Linked DNA regions of Sorangium aterium. Each later gene encodes a partner of the first gene's protein in a complex. Links are inferred from orthologs where the notes say so. Each region holds a gene or a part of one and is shown in the gene's direction. Other genes may lie near its edges.

Evidence for each region. Proteins that work in one complex are often made in the same cells at the same time.
Region 2: the proteins of POL72_RS35540 (region 1) and lpdA are in contact, whole or in part, in a crystal structure (PDB 1EBD), measured with the Geobacillus stearothermophilus proteins. The link is inferred for Sorangium aterium from one-to-one orthologs. Residues at the interface, in WP_033016211.1 of Geobacillus stearothermophilus: Ile130, Ala131, Met132, Pro133, Arg136, Arg140, Glu141, Asn155, Arg157; in WP_049624544.1 of Geobacillus stearothermophilus: Pro340, Ser341, Asp344, Tyr345, Arg403, Asp406, Val408, Glu431, Ala432, Gly433, Asp438.

What each region holds. Positions count from the first base shown.
Region 1 is NZ_JAQNDK010000004.1:1,091,715-1,095,298, reverse strand. The notes cover bases 1-2,961. They hold POL72_RS35540 (dihydrolipoamide acetyltransferase family protein), read left to right. Parts: upstream 1-725; coding sequence 726-2,198; downstream 2,199-2,961. Other genes in these bases: POL72_RS35535 (class I SAM-dependent methyltransferase), read right to left, coding at 2,356-2,961; POL72_RS35545 (alpha-ketoacid dehydrogenase subunit beta), read left to right, coding at 1-722. Outside these bases: more of POL72_RS35535, read right to left, coding at 2,962-3,198; POL72_RS35530 (SIR2 family protein), read left to right, coding at 3,367-3,584.
Region 2 is NZ_JAQNDK010000005.1:391,456-394,920, forward strand. Bases 408-3,249 are described here. They hold lpdA (dihydrolipoyl dehydrogenase), read left to right. Parts: upstream 408-1,046; coding sequence 1,047-2,453; downstream 2,454-3,249. Other genes in these bases: POL72_RS39750 (thiamine pyrophosphate-dependent dehydrogenase E1 component subunit alpha), read left to right, coding at 408-884; POL72_RS39760 (bifunctional methionine sulfoxide reductase B/A protein), read right to left, coding at 2,725-3,249. Outside these bases: more of POL72_RS39750, read left to right, coding at 1-407; more of POL72_RS39760, read right to left, coding at 3,250-3,465. UniProt on the Escherichia coli protein: Lipoamide dehydrogenase is a component of the glycine cleavage system as well as of the alpha-ketoacid dehydrogenase complexes.

The sequences.
Region 1 (3,584 bases):
ACTTCATCTATCCCGCGTACGACCAGATCGTGTCCGAGCTGGCGAAGTACCGCTACCGCTCGGGGGGCGAGTACCCGTCCAAGCTGGTCATCCGGACGCCGTTCGGCGGCGGCATCCGCGGCGGGCACTACCACTCGCAGTCGCCCGAGGCGCAGTTCGTCCACGTGGCGGGCCTGAAGGTCGTGTGCCCGTCGAACCCGGCCGACGCGAAGGGGCTCCTGCTCTCGTCGATCCGGGACCCGGATCCGGTGCTGTTCTTCGAGCCGAAGCGCATCTACCGCGCCGCGAAGGGCGACGTCCCCGAGGGCGAGTACACGGTCCCGCTCGGCCAGGCGAAGGTGGTCCGGCCGGGCTGGCACGTGACGCTCGTGGTCTGGGGCGCAATGCTCTACGAGGCGCTCGACGCGGCGAACCAGGCGGCCGCGCAGGGCGTCGAGTGCGAGGTGATCGATCTGCGCACGCTGTGGCCGCTCGACATCGACACGGTGATCGAGTCGGTGAAACGGACGGGCCGGTTCATCGTGGTGCACGAGGCGCCGAAGAGCTGCGGCCTCGGGGCGGAGCTCGTCTCGCTGGTCAACGAGAAGGCGTTCCTCCACCTGGAGGCGCCGCCGCTCCGGGTCACGGGCTTCGACACCCCGTTCCCGTACACCCTCGAGAACGAGTATCTCCCCCTGTCCCATCGTATCCTTCCGGCGATCCTCGAGACGGCGAGGTACTGACGCATGGGCAAGTACGAGTTCAGGCTTCCGGACATCGGTGAGGGCGTCACCGAGGGCGAGATCGTGACCTGGCTGGTGTCGCCGGGCGACATGGTCGCCGAGGACCAGCCGATGGTCGAGGTGATGACCGACAAGGCGACGGTGACGATCACGTCGCCGCGCACGGGCCGCATCGTGGAGACGCGGGGCAAGGTGGGCGGGGTCGTCCCCGTCCACTCGGTGCTCGTCGTGTTCGACCTCGACGACCGGCCTGCGGCGGCGCCGCCCGCGTCGGGGGCGGGGGTGCGCCAGGGTGGCGCGAAGTCCGGGGCTGCGGAGCCGCCCGCGGCGGCGGCCGCGAAGTCCGGGGCTGCGGAGCCCGCGGCGACGGCGGTCGGCGACATCCGGGAGGACCTCCCGGGGATGAACCTGGTGGCGCCGGCGCGGTCCGCGTGGGCGAACGGCAGCATCGGCGCGGGCACGCGCGGGGCGGCCTACTTCAACGAGAAGCCGCTCGCGACGCCTGCGACGCGCAAGCTGGCGCGCGACCTCGGGGTCGACCTGCGGCGCGTGCCGCCGACCGGCCCGGCGGGCCGCGTGACGAAGGACGACGTGCGGGCGCTCGAGGCGCCCGAGGAGGCGGCCCCGGCGCTGCCGGAGGCGGCCCCGAGGCGGGGAGCGGGCGCGGCGGCCCCGGCGCTGCCCGAGGCGGCGCCGAGGCCCGGCCAGCTGGACGAGGAGCCGGGAGCGGCCCGACCCGAGGGAGAGCGCGGCCGGGGGTTGCCGACGGCGCCGGGCGACGAGCGCATCCCGCTGCGGGGCGTGCGCAAGCGGATCTTCGAGGCGATGTCGCGGTCGAAGCACACGGCGGCGCACTTCACCTTCGTCGAGGAGTGCGACGTCTCCGCGCTGAAGGAGCGCCGCGCGCGCCTGCGCCCGCTGGCCGAGAAGGCGGGCGTCAAGCTGACGTTCCTGCCCTTCTTCGTGAAGGCCGTTGTCGCGGCGCTCAAGAAGCACCCGACGTTGAACAGCGCGTTCGACGAGGCGACGCAGGAGATCGTCGTCAAGAAGAGCTATCATATCGGCATCGCGTCCGCGACCGAGGCCGGGCTCATCGTGCCTGTCGTGCGCGACGCGGATCGGCGGAGCGTGCTGGAGATCGCGCAGGAGATCGCGCGGCTCGGCGAGGACACGAAGTCGGGGCGGGTGAAGCCGGAGGATCTCGGCGGCTCGACGTTCACGATCACGTCGCTCGGCCAGCAAGGGGGGCTGTTCGCGACGCCGATACTGAACTTCCCCGAGGTCGCGATCCTGGGGATCCACCAGATGAAGCAGAAGCCGGTGGTGCGCGACGGGCAGATCGTCATCGGCGAGGTGATGCTGGTGTCGCTGTCGTTCGACCACCGGATCATCGATGGCCACGTGGGGGCGGCGTTCGCCTACGAGATCATCGGGTACCTGGAGGATCCGGATCGGCTGTTTTTGGAGATGAGCTGAGCAGAAGCCCGGCTGCCGGGCTGGTGCCGCTCAGGCTCGTCCCTGGTCGCGCGTGAGGTCGTGCCGAGCTGCCTGGCATCGCGCGCTGGCCTCTCTACCGTCCGGGTGCCCTACCGGGATCTCCCGGAGCACGCCCATCATACCGAGCGAGCTCGGCTCAAGACGAAGACGCGGTGACCACCAAGCTGCGCGCCGCCATCCAGACGCCCGTGCTGCTTGCAAAGGGGCGAAGGGCTTCGCTCAGCGCCCGCTCGAACGCGGGCTTGAGCGATGGGTCCGTGTCCGCCATGAAGCGGGCCGATGGCCCAATTTGCATCGAGTACTCCACTGCCTCGGCGATGTCTCGCGCCGCTCCCAGTTGAATCATCGTCTCGCGGGGTTCGATGTTCACGCGCTTGAAACCCGCAGCGCCGAGCACCTGCTGGACGAACGCGGGAGCGGAAAAGTAAAACGGCCCAGGCTGGCCGGGCTGCAGCAGCGCGGGCATCGGATGATCGGGCGAGACGCTGCGCGCCGCCATGAGCGGCACGTGAGCCCAGTCATTGCGCTCCAGCTCTTGCCAGCACACGAAAGCCAGGCGCCCGCTCGGTCGCAGGCTCTCACGCATCTCGCGGAAGGCCGCGACGGCATCTGGAAAGAACATCACGCCGAAGCGTGAGTAGATGGCATCGAACGGCACCTCGAAGGTCTGACGTGCAGCGTCTCCCAGGATGATCTCGACGTTGCCGAGGCCCGCTTGCGCGACGCGCCCGCGCGCAGCCGTCACCATCGGCTCCGATATGTCGACCCCGACGACCGCTCCCGTCGCTCCCACGCGGACCGCGAGCTCGATGCAGCTCTGGCCCGCGCCACAACCCACGTCGAGCACCCGCTCACCCGCTTGGAGCTGCAAGCGTTCCAGCGCCGGGCGCCCGAGGGGCTCCAGCTGCGCGTCAGTTTGCGCCTGCAACTTCACCCACGCTTGCCCGCTCGATTCTCGCCATGCGTCTTGAGCTTGCATCACGCCGTTTCTCTGCCGAAGAGGATATGCGCCCCGGCCGACCGAACGCAAGCCGGCTCGGCGCGGCAGCCAGGCGTTCGCATGGAGATGCCCTGGGGCACGTCGAAGACGTGGGCGGACGGAAGGATCCCTTGTCGCGCGGGGCCGGAACCGGCAACATCGCGCGCCGTGATCGCGATTCCCAAGACCCTCGAGGACGCGTTGCGCGACCGGTTCGTCGTGCCCTTCGTCGGCGCCGGCGTGTCCATGGCCGCGCTGGACCGGAACGGGAAGCGGATGTTCCCCAGCTGGGGAGACCTGCTCCTCGGGGCAGCCGCGCGCCTCCGCGAGGACGGCAAGCGGCCCGAGACCAACGTCGTGGAAGGGCTGCTGGAGAAGCGGGCGCC
Region 2 (3,465 bases), on another replicon or contig:
TCGCGGTCGAGCCCACGGACTGGATCTTCCCCGCGCTGCGCGAGAGCGTGATGATGCTGGTGCGCGGCTTCCCGCTCCGCACCTATGTGGCCCAGGTGTTCGGCAACGCGGGCGACCTCCTCCAGGGGCGCCAGATGCCGTCGCACATGAGCGGGCGGCAGGTGAACCAGGTGTCCTGGTCGAGCTGCATCGGCCCGCAGCTCCCGCAGGCGGTCGGCGCCGCGTGGGCCGCGAAGCTGCGGCGCGACAGCACCGTGGTGGTGGGGTTCATGGGCGACGGCGCGACGAGCGAGCCCGATTTCCACAGCGCGATGAACTTCGCGGCGGTCTTCAAGGCGCCGTGCGTCATGATCTGCCAGAACAACCACTGGGCCATCAGCGTGCCGACGGACCGGCAGACGGCCTCGAGGACGATCGCCATCAAGGGGCGCGCCTACGGCGTCCCGTCGGTGCGGGTCGACGGCAACGACGTCATCGCCGTCTACCGCGCCGTCTCCGAGGCGGTCGCGCGGGCTCGTGACGGCGGCGGCCCCAGCTTCATCGAGGCGCTCACCTACCGCGTCGGCGCGCACTCCTCGAGCGACGACCCGAGCCGCTACAGGTCGCAAGAGGAGGTCGATCGCTGGACGGAGCGCGACCCGCTGCTGCGCCTCGGGCGCCACCTCGCCGGCCGCGGGCTCCTCGACGACGCCGCGGAGTCCTCCCTCGAGGCGGAGCTCAACGCCGAGATCGCCGCCGCCGTCGCCGAGGTCGAGGCGATGGGACCGCCTGCCCGGGAGACGCTGTTCGACGACGTCTACGCCGAGCTGCCCTGGCACCTGCGGGACCAGCGCGCAGAGCTCCTGCGCTCCCCGAAAGCGCCGGCGCACGGCGGCGGGCGCTGACCTCGGGGAGGGATTTCCCCTCGCTGCGAGGTCGTGTAAGCCCCCGGGCACCCAGGGACGGCTCGCGGGTGCGGGCGCGGCCTCAGGGCTGTCGGCGAGGGGCTTGCCTGACGAACCCCGGCGCCCCTAGTTCCAGTCTTCGAAGCGCACAAAAGGACAAGGATGAAGACCTACGACGCAATCGTGATCGGAGCCGGCCCCGGCGGTTACCCCTGCGCCATCCGGCTCGCTCAGCTCAAGCAGAAGGTGCTCTGCATCGAGAAGGAGAACGTCGGCGGCGTCTGCCTCAACTGGGGGTGTATCCCCTCCAAGGCGCTGATCTCCGCCGCGCATCTCTACGAGAAGTCGCAGGCCGGCGCCGCGATGGGCATCAAGGTCAGCGGCGTCGAGCTCGACGCCAACAAGATGCAGGACTGGAAAGAAGGCATCGTCAAGAAGCTCACCGGCGGCGTCGGGTCGCTGCTCAAGGGCAACGGCGCCGACGTGGTGAACGGCACCGCCACGGTCGTGGGGCCGAAGCGCGTGGACGTGACCCGGGCTGACGGCTCGGTGGAGCAGTTCGAGGCGACGAAGGCGATCGTGATCGCGACCGGCTCGACGACCATCGAGATCCCGACGTTCAAGTTCGACGGCGACACGATCATCGGCGCGAAGGAGGCGGTCAGCCTGCGCCGCGTCCCGAAGCGGCTGATGGTGATCGGCGGCGGCGTCATCGGCCTGGAGCTCGGCATGGTCTACCAGGCGTTCGGCGCCGAGCTCATCGTCGTCGAGGCGCTGCCGGAGCTGCTCACGGGCGTCGACCCCGACTGCACAAAGATCGTCGAGCGCAAGATCCTGAAGCGCGGCGGCACGATCCACAAGAACGCCAAGGCGCTCGGGTACGAGAAGCAGAAGGACGGCTCGGTCGGGGTGAAGATCCAGGCCGACGGCAAGGAGCAGACGATCGTCGTCGACACCGTGCTCGTCGCCGTCGGCATGCGGCCGAGCAGCAAGGGGCTCGGCCTCGAGAAGGTCGGCGTCACGGTCGATCAGCGCGGGTTCGTCCCGACGGACAAGTTCTGCCGCACCAACGTGCCCTCGATCTACGCCATCGGCGACGTCAGCGGGCCGCCCCTGCTCGCGCACAAGGCGACGAAGGAGGGCGAGATCGCCGCCGAGGTCATCGCGGGCCACAAGGCCGAGAAGGACTGGGTCGCGATCCCGGGCGCGATCTTCACCGATCCGGAGATCGCCACGGTGGGGCTCACCGAGGCGGAGGCGAAGGCGAAGGGCCTCGAGGTCAGCATCGGCAAGTTCCCGTTCTCGGTGCTCGGCAAGGCCATGGCCATGAACGAGACCGAGGGCTTCGTGAAGATCGTCGCCGACAAGAAGACGAAGCAGGTGCTCGGCGTCCACATCGTCGGGCCGGAGGCCAGCACCATGATCAGCGAGGCGTCCCTCTCGCTCGAGATGGCGGCCTTCCTCGAGGATCTCTCGCTCACGATCCACCCCCACCCGACCCTCGGCGAGTCGCTGATGGAAGCCGCCGCCCACGCCATGGGCGCCGCGATCCACATCGCAAATCGCTAGAGCGACGGTCACCCGCTTCGGATACGGGCCCACCTCGACGTTTTCGGTGCTCAGCGCACCGGAGTGCGCTTGCGCGCCGAAAACGCCGATCTGGGCCCGTCTCCTGTGCGGGAGACCGCCGCTCTGCTCTGCACTTAAGCAGAGGTGGGCGGAAACCGGTTTCGAGCACCGGAGCGCTCGAAACCAGCAGAGAGTTCCGGGAGGCGTGGAGTTCTCAGCCTTCCCGCCGCCCTTCGATTTTCGCGGCTTCTTGACGTGATGGCGGTCTACGTCAGTCGCGCATGAAATGGCACGTATACCCGGCCGGGTACTTCTCCAGGTACTTCTGGTGGTACTCCTCGGCGCGCGTGAACGGGCCGGCCTCCACGATCTCGGTGACGAGCGGAGCGCGCCACTTGCCGCTCTTGTCGACGCGCGCCTTCACCTCCTCGGCGATGCGGCGCTGCTCGGGCGTCGTGACGAAGATCGCTGAGCGGTACTGCGTCCCGACGTCGTTGCCCTGGCGGTTCCGCGTCGTCGGATCGTGCATGCGGAAGAACCACTTCTCGAGCAGCTCGGCATAGGACAGCTTCGCGGGATCGAAGACGATGCGCACCGACTCGGCGTGGCCCGTCGATCCGGTCTTCACGTCTTCATAGGTCGGCGCCTTCGTCCGGCCGCCGGCATAACCGACCTCCGTCTCGAGGACACCGGGGATCTGCCGGAGGAGCTCTTCCATCCCCCAGAAGCAGCCGCCCGCCAGGACGGCCGTCTCCAGCGTCGTCTGGCACCCAGGCGCCTCGCCCGGCGCCGGGACGGCGCAGGCGTTCGCGCTCGCTTGCTCCCTAGGCGCGCCGCCGCGGCCCTCGAACAGCGCCCGATAGGCGCCGTAACCCTCCGCCTCGAGGCGAGCCAGCGGGATGAAACGGAGGGACGCGGAGTTGATGCAGTAGCGCAGCCCTTCGGGCGCGGGCCCGTCCTCGAAGACGTGCCCGAGGTGCGAGTTGCCGGCCTTGGAGCGAACCTCCGTTCG